4 regions of the Cupriavidus sp. OTU4054 genome follow, and region 3 is predicted to be linked to each of the others. Evidence: predicted binding sites of a transcription regulator. Region 3 holds the regulator's gene; each other region holds the start of a gene.
What was found. The regulator sigma-54, encoded in region 3, starts transcription at its own class of promoters, with help from an activator protein. The targets are predictions, from matches to a motif close to TGGCANGNAANCTGCTTT.

Region 1: the regulator sigma-54 is predicted to act here: its motif matches at 1,269-1,286, upstream of AAHB16_RS06280 (GTP cyclohydrolase II).
Region 2: the regulator sigma-54 is predicted to act here: its motif matches at 1,412-1,429, upstream of AAHB16_RS31110 (ANTAR domain-containing response regulator).
Region 4: the regulator sigma-54 is predicted to act here: its motif matches at 1,340-1,357, upstream of AAHB16_RS13545 (ammonium transporter).

The regions. Positions count from the first base shown of each region.
Region 1 covers NZ_JASATF010000003.1:317,733-320,912, forward strand. Annotated here, with positions in the region: gene AAHB16_RS06275 (acyltransferase family protein) at 43-1,173, shown strand; gene AAHB16_RS06280 (GTP cyclohydrolase II) at 1,337-2,575, shown strand; gene AAHB16_RS06285 (URC4/urg3 family protein) at 2,572-3,180, shown strand, end outside.
Region 2 covers NZ_JASATF010000045.1:22,110-25,289, forward strand. Annotated here, with positions in the region: gene AAHB16_RS31105 (CmpA/NrtA family ABC transporter substrate-binding protein) at 1-442, opposite strand, end outside; gene AAHB16_RS31110 (ANTAR domain-containing response regulator) at 758-1,387, opposite strand; gene AAHB16_RS31115 (fumarylacetoacetate hydrolase family protein) at 1,607-2,308, shown strand; gene maiA (maleylacetoacetate isomerase) at 2,315-2,959, shown strand; gene ftsY (signal recognition particle-docking protein FtsY) at 2,990-3,180, opposite strand, start outside.
Region 3 covers NZ_JASATF010000047.1:19,605-22,784, reverse strand. Annotated here, with positions in the region: gene hprK (HPr(Ser) kinase/phosphatase) at 1-97, opposite strand, end outside; gene ptsN (PTS IIA-like nitrogen regulatory protein PtsN) at 199-654, opposite strand; gene hpf (ribosome hibernation-promoting factor, HPF/YfiA family) at 961-1,314, opposite strand; gene AAHB16_RS31440 (RNA polymerase factor sigma-54) at 1,364-2,848, opposite strand; gene lptB (LPS export ABC transporter ATP-binding protein) at 2,971-3,180, opposite strand, start outside.
Region 4 covers NZ_JASATF010000009.1:196,434-199,613, reverse strand. Annotated here, with positions in the region: gene AAHB16_RS13545 (ammonium transporter) at 106-1,308, opposite strand; gene AAHB16_RS13540 (HU family DNA-binding protein) at 1,784-2,065, shown strand; gene AAHB16_RS13535 (acyl-CoA thioesterase) at 2,211-2,699, shown strand; gene AAHB16_RS13530 (CreA family protein) at 2,735-3,180, shown strand, end outside.

The DNA.
Region 1 (3,180 bases), on a different contig from region 3:
AGAATGCTGCCCTTCGCGTAACTTCGCCGTCACCCCATAACAATGAGCTCCCGTCCGTCCCGGATGGCGTGCATCGACGCCCTCAAGGCGGTCAGTTCCCAGCTGATCGTGCTGCACCATCTGTCCTTCTACGGCCCCATGTCCGATGCGGCCCACTCGCTCGCGCCCGGCCTGATCGACTGGATGTCGGACTACGCGCGGATTGCCGTGCAGGTCTTCCTCGTCATCAGCGGATTCCTCGCCGCACGCAGCCTCGCGCCGGGCGGGCATCTGCTGGTGCGGAACCCGGTCGCCACCGTGTGGCGACGGTACCGCAAGCTGGTGGTGCCCTATGCGGCCGCGATCGGCGTCAGCATCGTGGGCGCCGCGCTCGCGCGAAGCTGGATGGTGCACGACTCGATTCCGGCCGCGCCCCATGTGAAGCAGTTCCTCGCGCACCTGCTGCTGCTGCACAGCGTGCTGGATGTGGACGCGCTGTCCGCCGGCGTCTGGTACGTGGCCATCGACCTGCAGTTGTTCGCGTTGCTGATTGGCGCGCTGTGGCTGGCGCGCGCGGGCTCGGCCGCGGGGCTGGCGGGGACTGACGGCCGCCCCTGGGGCATGCCGCTGGTGGCGGCGCTCGCGGTGGCCTCGCTGTTCTGGTTCAACCGCGATGCCGCCTGGGACGTTTGGGCGATCTATTTCTTCGGCGCTTACGGTGCGGGCTCGCTGGCGTTCTGGGCATCGGACAAGTCGCGTTCCTCGCGCGCGCTCGTGGCGCTTGCCGCCGTGGGCGTGGCGGCGCTGGCCGTGGACTTCCGGCTGCGCATCGCGGTGGCGCTGGCCACGGCCCTCGTCCTCGCGATCGCGCGGCGCGGCGGCTGGCTCGAAGACTGGCCGCGCGGGCGCGTGGCCGCCTATTTCGGCAAGATTTCCTACTCCGTCTTCCTCGTGCACTTTCCGGTCTGCCTCGTCGTGAACGCGTTCGTGCACCATGTGGCGCCCGGGCAGCCGGTGCTCAACGCGCTGGGCATGGTGCTCGCGTGGGTCGCGAGCAACGTGGCGGGGGCGCTGTTCCACCGTCACGTGGAAAGCCGGGACCTCGCGGGCCAACTGGCGGCGCAGTGGAAGGTCCTGTGGAAGGCGTGGTGGGCGCGCGACCCCGCCCCTGCCTCGCGGACGACAAAGATCTGAGCACGGCACGCGTCGGACTGGTGCGGCGCGCACACTGCCGGTGCGCGTCTGGACCGTTGCCTGGCGCGCACACTCGTTAAAACCCGATTGGTCTATGGCATGAAGGTTGCCTACTATGGAATCGTAAACCTGACCATTTGGTCAGGATTCCAGTGAGGCTTCCATGTCCGATCACATCGTCCTGACCTCGCATGCCCGGCGCGACAAGCCGGCCGAAGCGATCCACTGGGGCGCGCCGACTGCGGTCGAGCGGGGCCCGGTGATCGCGAGCGTCACCGACCCCGCGCAGCGGAACGTGATCGGCACCCATGCGGGTGCCTACGCGATCTATCGCGCGCTGGCCGTGGCGGCCGGCAACCTGCAGCGCGCGCACCGTCCCGATCTCACGGACACGGCGCCGGCCGAGGCGATCGGCCCGCATCCGCAGTGGGGCGACGCCGGCAAGATCGTATCGCTCGACCCATGGGGGCATCTGGTCTCCACGGCGTTCGAGGACCGCATCGCGGCGGGCGTCGATATCCGCCCGACCATCGCCGTCACGCGCGCCCATATCAACATGCCCGAACTCACCGCGGCAATCGCGGCCGGACGGCTCGCGCCCGATGGCGAGATCCTGTTCGCGAACGGGGACGTGCGCGTGACCAAGGCCGCGATCGATCCGGTGTGGTACCTGCCCGGTATCGCCGAGCGTTTCCATATCAAGGAGAGCGTGCTGCGGCGCAGCCTGTTCGAGCAGACCGGCGGCATGTTCCCCGAACTCGTGACGCGGCCCGACCTGAAGGTGTTTCTGCCACCGATCGGCGGCATGACGCTGTATTTCTTCGGCGATATCGCGAAGCTCGGGCAGGACGACACGCGCGTGGCCTGCCGCGTGCACGACGAATGCAACGGGTCCGATGTCTTCGGCTCCGATATCTGTACCTGCAGACCCTACCTCGCGCATGGCATCGAAGTCTGTATCGAGATGGCGCAGCAGGGTGGAGTCGGCCTGGTGGTCTATAACCGGAAGGAAGGGCGCGCGCTGGGCGAGGTGACCAAGTTCCTGGTCTACAACGCCCGCAAGCGCCAGGTGGGCGGCGATCGCGCGGAAACCTACTTCGCGCGGACCGAATGTGTGGCGGGCGTGCAGGACATGCGCTTCCAGGAATTGATGCCCGACGTGTTCCACTGGCTCGGCATCCGGCGTATCGACCGCTGGGCCTCGATGAGCAACATGAAACACGGCGCGCTGACGGCGCAGGGTATCGAAGTGGTGGAGCAGGTGGCGATTCCCGAGGCGCTGATTCCGGCGGATGCGCGCGTGGAGATCGACGCGAAGGTGGCTGCCGGCTATTTCACGCACTACACGCCGCCCGATGCCAACGAACTCGCTCTCGCGAAGGGCAGGGGGTTGAACGAATGAACGAATTTCCGGAGCGTCCGGCAAGCGGGCATGACGAGGGCAACGGTAGCGGCTGGCACAGCCCCGTGCCGCCCGATCATCGGGCCAGCCCGTTGCTGACCGCCGAAGCGGTGCGCACGCATTGCGCCACGGTGACCGAGTACGTGGCGGCGGGCGAGTCGTCGTTGTTCACCTGGCATCCCGACCGGGTCCATGCGATCGCGGATTACGTCGCCACGACGATCCGCCGCCGCTATCCCGACCTGCAGGTGCCCTATCACAGCCGCTGGCGGCATTTCGAGGCCGGCGCGCCCGGCGAGAAGGTGGACCGCTGGCAGATCCTGTGCGAGCGCGCGGGGCTGTCCGGTGCCGACCATTGCGCCGAACGCGCGCGTATCGGCATCGACCTCGTCATCCCGAGCGTGCTGCTCGATGCGGGCGCGGGCCCGGACTGGCGCTATCGCGATCCGGCCAGCGATATCAACCTGACGCGTTCCGAAGGCCTCGGCGTGGCGAGCTTCGACCTGTTCGCGCGCGGCGGCTTCTCGGCCGAGCACGGCGATCCGCTGCGCGCGGACGGCGAACGGCTGATGCGCATCGATGCCTCGACCATCGCCAACGCGTTC
Region 2 (3,180 bases), on a different contig from region 3:
TGTGGTTCAGGCTCATCAGCACGGCCATGTCCTTCTTGGGACCGCCGATGCCGAGCTGCACGCCATAGACCAGGCCATACAGCACGTGTGCCCCATCGAGTTCGCCGTTGACGAGCTTGTCGCGCACGGCCGCCCACGAGGCTTCCTTGCTCGGCGTGATCTTGATGCCGTACTTCTTGTCGAGGCCGAGTGTGGAGGCCATGACGACGGACGCGCAGTCGGTCAGCGGAATGAAGCCGATCTTCACCTCGGATTTCTCGGGCGCATCGGAGCCTGCTGCCCATGCCCCGCTGCGCACGAGCGGATCGACGAGCGTCATCACGCTGGCACCGGCGATGGTCGCCAGCGCGCGGCGCCGTCCCTGGCTCGCGGGAACGGTATCGGCGGTGGCGTTGTCCGCGGTGACGCGCAGCGGCTTGGCGATCTTGAGGCGAGAAGGCATTGAGAAAGGCTCCAATAAAAAACGTCCCGAGCCGCCGCCCGCCTTGTTCAGGATCGGGTGCAGTTCAGGACGTCGTTGTCCGGGGGCGCGTGCTCGCCTTTGAGCGCGCGCATCCATCGAGTTGTGTGGGTTGAAACCGGTGCAGCCGCGGCCGTCGTTGGCCGTGACCGCTGTTAACGCAAGTGATGTGCCAGCGTGCGAATGGGCGAATTGCGTGCGAAAGGTGCCTGAAAGGCAGTCTGCGGAGGGCGCGCGGGTGGGCGGGGCAGCGCCACAGTTGTGCATTGCACCAGCGGCGTGCGCCGCCGGTCGGGCTCAGACCATGACGTCGATCACGCGCTGGGCGGCTTCCACGAGCTTGATGCCGCGCTCCATCGCCATGCTGCGGAGGCGCTTGTACGCTTCGTCCTCGCCGATGCCGCGCGCCTGCATCAGCAGGCCCTTGGCGCGCTCGACGATCTTGCGTTCCGCAAGCTTGAGCTTGGTGGCGTCGAGCTCGGCGCGCAGCTGCTGGTCGAGCTCGAAGCGCGCATAGGCCACGTCGAGCACGGTCTTCACACGCTCGGCGCGCAGGCCATCGACGATATAGGCGGTGATGCCGGCGGTCAGCGCGGCCTTGATCCGCGCGGAATCGTCGTTGTCGGTGAACAGCACGATGGGCCGCGGCGCGTGCTGGGTGGAGACGCACACATGCTCGATGGTGTCGCGCGCGGCGGACTCGGACGCGATGATCACGAGGTCCGGCTGCCGCGCGGAAATGACGTCCGGCAGCCGCAGGTCCGCGTCGACGGTATGCACCTCCGTGAAGCCTGCCTGCGCCAGGCCGGCGCGGATGGTCTCGACGTTGAGCGGATCTTCGTCGTGGGGGTCCCGCACCAGAAGGATGCGCAGCGGGCGGGCGGCCGGCTGGACAGGAGCAGAAGGGGGCGGGTGGCGGCGGGTCATGGAGTCGCTTCGGTTGCACTGCATCATGCAAGATTCGCGCCGACTTAGGAAGTGGAAAACACGATAGACATGTTTCGGCGCGGCACCGGGTGTATGCTCTTGCACTGCCGCGCGGGCTCGTGCATGTCGCGCGACCCGAGGTAGTTCGCTTATCCGCATTGCAGCCCCGCATTGCAGCCCGCATTGCAACCCAAAAGACCAGAGTCTGGAGATAGTTGGATGACCGAGTTCGTATTCGCCCCGCAAGCCCCCGTTGGCGTTCCCGTGCGAGGCAGCAGCGCAAGCTTTCCCGTGCGTCGTGTGTACTGCGTGGGCCGCAACTATGCGGCGCATGCGCGCGAGATGGGTTCGGACCCCGATCGCGAGCCGCCGTTCTTCTTCTGCAAGCCGTCCGACGCGGTGAGCTATGTGGCGGACAACAGCGAAGGCACGTTCCCGTATCCGCCGGGCTCCAGCAATGTCCATTACGAGATCGAACTCGTGGTGGCCATCGGCAAGGGCGGCAAGGACATTCCGGTCGAGCAGGCCGCGAGCCACGTGTTCGGTTATGCGGTGGGCCTCGACATGACCCGCCGCGACCTGCAGAACGAGTCGAAGAAGACGGGCCGACCCTGGGAAACGGGCAAGGCGTTCGACAAGTCGGCGCCGATCGGCCCGATCGTTCCGGTCTCGGCGATCGGCCATCCGGAAAAGGGTGCGGTCACGCTTGCGGTGAACGGCGTCGAGAAGCAGCGTGGCGATCTGTCGGACCTGATCTGGTCCGTGCCGGAAATGGTGTCGTACCTGTCGAAGCTGTTCGAGCTGCAGCCGGGCGACCTGATCTATAGCGGCACGCCGGAAGGTGTGGGCCCGATCGTCAAGGGCGACGTCATGACCTGCCACGTCGAAGGCGTGGGCGACCTGACGGTCAAGGTCGCCTGACGCATGATGAAGCTGTACAGCTACTTTCGCAGTTCAGCTTCGTTCCGGGTACGGATCGCGCTCGCGTTGAAGGGCCTGCCCTACGACTACGCGCCGATCCACCTGCTCAGGGAAGGCGGCCAGCAGCTGAAGGCCGACTACCGCGCGATCAATGCCGATGCCGTGGTGCCGACGCTGATGGTGGATCAGCAGCCGCTGATCCAGTCGATGGCGATCATCGAGTACCTCGACGAAACGCACCCGCATCCGCCGCTGCTGCCGGGCAATCCGCTCGAGCGCGCGATCGTGCGGGGCCTCGCGCAGGAGATCGCGTGCGAGATCCACCCGCTCAACAACCTGCGGGTGCTCAAGTACCTCAAGAACGAACTGGGCGTCGGCGACGAGGCGAGGGATACCTGGTATCGCCACTGGGTGGAGCAGGGCTTTGCCGCGCTCGAGGTCAATCTCGAACGCGTCGGCCATGTGGGGAAGTTCGCGTATGGCGATACGCCGACGCTGATCGACCTGTGCCTGGTGCCGCAGGTGTTCAACGCGAATCGGCTGAAGGTGGACATGAGCCGCTATCCGCTGATCTCGCGGATCAACGAGGCGTGCCTCGAACTCGAGGCGTTTCGCAACGCCGCGCCCGGCGCGCAGCCGGACAGCGAGTAAAAAAATCCCCGGGTTCTCCGGGGATTTTTTTTAACCTAGCAAAGCGTCCGCGAATTCGTCGGCCCTGAACGGCTGCAGGTCCTCGACCTTTTCCCCGACACCGATGAAATAGACCGGCACCGGACGCTGGCGCGCGATGGCGGCGAGGATGCCGCCCTTGGCGGTCCCGTCGAGCTTGGTCACGATGAGGCCGGTCAGGCCGAGCGCGTCGTCGAACGCGC
Region 3 (3,180 bases):
CACGGTCGGCGCCTTCCAGTCCGGCCACCCACGAGAGTTTGATATCGGCTGCGTTGTCGTCGAAGATCGACTGCGAGGTGACGCCGGTGAGTTCCATGCGATTACGTGGGGCGGTGGTTGGGAGGGGGCAGGCACCGTGGCTGGCGCCGCTCGGGCGCGCGGATCAGCAGCGGGTAGCCCCGCCGTTCCCGCGGGACCTCATGGGTGCCATTCGGTCAGCAACTGGTGCACCGCCTCGGGCGTGGGCAGGGTTGCGAGCCCGTCGCGCATCTCGCGGTCCGATAACAGCTGTGCGATCTCCGACAGGATTTCCAGATGCTGCTGCGTGGCCTGCTCGGGCACGAGCAGGAAGATCAGCAGCGATACGGGCTTGCCATCGGGCGATTCAAACGGGATCGGCTCGGCCAGGCGCATAAAGCCGGCCAGCGGCTGCTTGAGCCCCTTGATGCGGCCGTGCGGAATCGCGACCCCGGCACCCAGGCCGGTCGAGCCGAGCGATTCCCGCGCGAACAGATTGTCGGTCACGGTGGCGCGTGCCACGCCATGGTTGTTCTCGAACAGGAGCCCGGCCTGCTCGAACACCCGCTTCTTGCTGGTGACGCTGACGTCGAGAGTGATGTTGCCGGGTGGCAGCAGTTTGGCCAAACGATTCATGGGCGATGCGCGGGTATCTTGGGGGTGTAAAGCGTCCGGCCATTATAGAGCAGCGGCATCGGTTCCTTGTGCACCGCAGCGTTGCGCCATACCGGTCACTACCGGTCGCCAACTCCGGGCGGCGAACGCCAGTCTCCTTTGTACATGTATGGCGCAGCATACACCGACGCCGCACGGTTGCAACTCCCCGTGGCTGGCGGACCACGCGCCGCGCGTATCGGGCGCCCATCAAAAAAGCCGCGCTGATTGCGCGGCTTTGCTCTCTTCGTATCACTCCTTGGCGACGTTGGCGTCGCGCGTCGGTGTTTATTGCTGCTGCATTTGCGCGGCAGCCATCTGGTACTTCAGGGCTTCGCGGTCGTGGCCCTGCACGCGATCCTTGTAGCGGATGACCTGACGGTCGAGCTTGTCGACCAGACAGTCGATCGCCGCATACAGGTCTTCATGATGCGCTTCGACGAAGATGTCCTTGCCCTTCAGATGCAGATTGATTTCCGCATACTGCCGCCGTTCCTTTTCCTTGTGGTTGTCGACCGATAGCAGCACGCTCACACCGATGACTTGATCGAAATGCCTGACGATACGCTCCAGTTTCGTTTCCACGTACTCACGCAGAGGGGGCGTGATGTCCAGGTGGTGTCCACTGATCTTGAAGTTCATAGCGTTTCTCCTTCTGAAAGAGTCACACCAGGCAGACGGTGCAACTCGGCTACAAAGTCTTGCGGAGATTCACTGCCGGGATCTTGAGCGCTTCGCGGTATTTGGCGACGGTGCGCCGCGCGACCACAAAGCCCTGCTCGCCCAACAGTTCGGCGATGCGGCTGTCGGAAAGGGGATTCTTGGGGTCTTCGGCTCCTATGAGTTGCTTGATCAGCGCGCGGATTGCCGTGGATGAAGCTGCGCCACCCGTTTCGGTGGACACGTGGCTCCCGAAGAAGTACTTCAACTCGAAAGTCCCCATCGGCGTGGCCATGTACTTGTTCGTGGTCACGCGCGAAATCGTGGACTCATGTAAACCGAGTGTATCGGCTATCTCCCTCAAAACCAAGGGGCGCATCGCGATTTCCCCATGGGTGAAAAAGTTCTTCTGCCGTTCGACGATAGCCTGCGCCACACGCAGGATCGTATCGAAGCGCTGCTGTATGTTCTTGATGAGCCACCGCGCCTCCTGAAGCTTCTGCTGCAGCCCCGCAGTGCCCGATTCGCCCTTCGCGCCGCGCAGGATCTGCGCGTACATGTCGTTGATGCGTAATCGCGGCATCACATCGGGATTCAGCTGGGCAATCCAGCCACCTCCGCTCTTGCGCACGAACACGTCGGGCACCACGAAATCGGCCTCGGGCCTGCTATAGGCGTGCCCGGGATACGGTGCCAGCGAGCGGATCAGATCGTGCGCGGCCTTCAATGCTATTTCGTCCACCTGGAGCGCTTTCTTGAGGCGCGTGTAATCACGCACCGCCAGTAACTCCAGATGGTGGTTGACGATCGACAATGCAAGATCGCGTTGCGGATGCGAGATGCGGCGCAGCTGCAGCGTGAGACATTCCGCCGCATTGCGCGCGCCCACGCCGGGCGGATCGAAGCTCTGCAGCAGCGTGAGCATCGACTGCACTTCCTCTATTTCGAACTCGAGTTCCTCGGGCAGTTCCGAGAAAATTTCTTCGAGGGTGGCGCCGAGATAGCCATCGTCGTCGAGCGACTCGATCAGGAACACCGCCAGGCCCTTGTCGCGCAGGGAAATCTTCAGCGGCGCGACCTGTTCCATCAGATGCTCGCGCAGCGTGGGTTCCGCGTCGCGCAGCTGCATCGGCGTCTTCTCGTCCTCGTCGCCCTGCGGACGGCGCGCGAAATCGTCGAGGCTCCAGTCGTTGCCGTAGTCCTCGCTGGTGTTATCGCCGCCGAAGCCTTCCTCGTCGCTGCCGCCCGCGCCTTCCGCGCGCTCCTCGCCGTTGCCCTGCGGCTCGGCCGGGGCGGGCGCGGGGGCGCTCTGCACGTTGACGGAGCCATCGGCGGCCACGCGCAGCGGGCTCTCGATCCAGTCGTTTTCGCGCTCGAGCAGGGGATTCTCCGTCAGAGCCTGCTCCACTTCCTGCTGGAGCTCCAACGTCGAGAGCTGCAGCAGCCGGATCGACTGCTGCAGTTGGGGGGTAAGGGCAAGGTGCTGGGAGAGGCGAAGCTGAAGCGACGGTTTCATGCGACCTATTCTATGCGCATCTTCTCGTCGATGGAACGGAAATTGCTATCGCCTATCGCTTTGGCTCGGTGATCGTGTCTGACCGAGCGCGAATGTGAGCGGCCGCACTCGCGGCCGGGGCATCACATCCGGAAGTTTTCGCCCAGGTAGACGCGCCGCACGGATTCGTTGGCGATGATGTCCTCGGGCTGGCCCTCGGCGAGCACCGTGCCTTCGCTGATGATGTACGCGTGGTCGCAGATGCCGAGCGTTTCGCGCACGTTGTGGTCGGTGATCAGCACGCCGATGTTGCGTGCCTTGAGGAAGCTGACGATACGCTGGATTTCGCCGAC
Region 4 (3,180 bases), on a different contig from region 3:
ATAAAGGCGGCCGCCCGAAGCCGCCAATCGGCAGCGGCACCGCAGCCGCGGGCCGCAAAAAAAGCCACCCATTGGGTGGCTTCGGGGGATGGCGGAGAGAGCGGCTTACCAGTTGGTCTCGCGCTCGGGCGTCGCCGAGATGCGGTGCAGCGTCAGGTCCGCGCCATGGAATTCGGCCTCGGGATCGAGCCGGATACCGACGAACTTCTTGAGCGTGCCGTAGACGACCGTGCCGCCGACGACGGCGATCACGATGCCCAGTCCCGTGCCGATCAGCTGCGCGCCGATGGACACCCCGCCAAGGCCGCCCAGCGCATGGGAGCCGAAGATGCCCGCGGCAATGCCGCCCCACGCGCCACAGAGGCCATGCAGCGGCCAGACGCCCAGTACGTCATCGATATGCCATTTGTTCTGCGCGAGCGTAAACAGATGCACGAACAGCACGCCGGCAATGGCGCCGGTCACGAGCGCGCCGAGCGGATGCATGAGGTCCGAGCCCGCGCAGACCGCGACGAGACCGGCCAGCGGGCCGTTGTACGCAAAGCCCGGATCGTTGCGGCCGGCCCACCAGGCTGACAGCGTGCCGCCGGCCATCGCCATCAGCGAGTTGATGGCCACCAGTCCGCTGATCTTGTCGACACTCTGCGCGCTCATCACGTTGAAGCCGAACCAGCCCACAGCGAGTACCCAGGCGCCCAGCGCGAGAAACGGAATGTTCGACGGCGGATGCGCGCTGATGCGGCCGTCCTTCTGATAGCGGCCGCGGCGCGCGCCAAGCAGCAGAATGGCGGGCAGCGCAATCCAGCCACCGACCGCATGCACGACCACCGAGCCGGCAAAGTCGTGGAACGGGGCGCCGGCCACGCGCGCGATCCAGTCCTGCACGCCGAAATGCTGGTTCCAGACAATGCCCTCGAAGAACGGATACACGAAGCCGACGAGGATGAACGTGGCGACCAGCTGCGGGCTGAAGCGCGAACGTTCCGCGATACCGCCGGAAATAATTGCGGGAATCGCCGCAGCAAACGTCGCGAGAAAGAAGAATTTCACCAATTCATAGCCGTTTTTCTGCGCCAGAACCTCCGCGCTCGACATGAATTGGACGCCATAGGCCACGGTATAACCAATGAAAAAGTAAGCAATCGTTGAAACGGCAAAATCAACGAGGATTTTCACGAGTGCATTGACCTGGTTTTTCTTTCGGACCGTCCCGAGTTCCAGGAACGCGAATCCCGCATGCATGGCCAGCACCATGATCGCTCCAAGCAGGATGAACAGGGCATCCGTGCCAGACTTCCAGTTTTCCATTGTGACCTCATGCGCAAAATGGGAGCGCGAGTACGCAAGAAGCATTCCAGAATGGGCTAAAACGGGGCGAATCGCGCCCGAACGCGGTGCGGAGTGCACCGGGATGGCGTCGCGGCGTCGGCCGGCCACGCCTGCCGCCCGGATGGCGAGACCGGAACGCCGGGTTTCGATGCCTCGATATGCAGCATTTCGGTGCGTCTTCATGCCGCAAAACGGTGCGTTGCACCACGGTCGGGCGGACGGTTCGGTGGGGCCGGGGTGTCGAACGGGCGGCCCTCGCGGGGCCGTTCGATTGCCCGAAAAGAGGGGTAAAACCCCCGCTAAGTCTTGTCAGGGAACGATTTGCGGCGATTTCCGTTGCATTGGTGCCACTTGGGATTGCGCTTGGCGCGAAGGGCAGATTAGACTGCGCCGATCGGTGATTTGCCGCCTGGCAGATACATCGGTGACGACGACCAAACAAGGGAAATCAGCCATGAATAAAGGTGAACTGGTATCGGCCATCGCCGCGGACGCAGAACTCAGCAACGCCGCCGCCGAGCGCGCGTTGAACGCAGCGCTGGACAGTATCAAGAAGGCAGTTGCAAAGGGTGATTCGGTGACGCTCGTGGGTTTCGGCAGCTTCAGCTCCGGCAAGCGCGCGGCCCGTACCGGCCGTAACCCGCGTACCGGCGAAACCATCAAGATCCCGGCCGCCAAGACGGTGAAGTTCTCCGCCGGCCAAGGCTTCAAGGACGCCGTGAACAAGAAGAAGTAAGACTTTCGCGTTCGACAAGTCGCAAAGCGGCCTTCCGGGCCGCTTTTCTTTTTTCTGCTTCCCATTCGTTTATCGCGACGCTGCGCCGGGTTAAACTGCGCGCGCGAGCCAAGCTCGCTTCTGGCCTGTTTATGGAATACCCGCGATGAACGATCTGTCCCACCAGCTTTCCATGACCGTGCTGATGACGCCGGACATGGCCAACTTCTCCGGCAACGTGCACGGGGGCACCATTCTCAAATACCTGGATATGGTCGCGTATGCCTGCGCCAGCCGTTATGCGGGCCGCTACGTGGTCACGCTGTCGGTGGACCAGGTCATGTTCCGCCAGCCCATCCACGTGGGCGAGCTCGTGACCTTTCTGGCGTCGGTCAACTACACGGGCCGCAGCTCGATGGAAATCGGTATCAAGGTGATTACCGAGAATATCCGCAGCAAGCTCGTGCGCCATACCAATAGCTGTTATTTCACGATGGTCGCCGTGGACGACAACGGGCAGCCAGCCGAGGTGCCGTCGCTGCAGCCGCGCGACGAGGAAGAGCGCCAGCGCTTCGAAGCCGCGCAGCAGCGCCGCGCGTTGCGGCAGGAAATGGAAAAGCGCCACGACGACATCAAGCAGCGGTCGGTCGGGTGAGCGGAGCGCCTATGCAAAGCGAACGATGGGGATGGATGACGGTCTGTGGGGCTGCCGTCGCGTGCGCGATGGCGGCGGCGCCCGCCGGGGCGGAGGAGATCGGCAGCGTCAGCACGAACTTCCGCGTGACGGGCTCGGACAAGGTCGTCATCGAGGCGTATGACGACCCGCAGGTGCAGGGCGTGACGTGCTACGTGTCGCGCGCCCGCACCGGCGGCATCAAGGGTTCGCTCGGCATGGCGGAAGACCCGCCCGAGGCGTCGATCGCCTGCCGGCAGGTGGGCCCGATCTCGTTCAAGGGCCCGCTGCGTGCACAGGAGGACGTGTTCTCCGAGCGCATGTCGGTCCTGTTCAAGACCTTGCACGTGGTGCGCGCGGTGGACCGCAAGCGCAATACGCTCGTGTACCTCACGTACTCGGACCGCATCGTCAGCGGCAGCCCGCAGAACGCGGTCACCGCGGTGCCGGTGCCGGCGGAAAC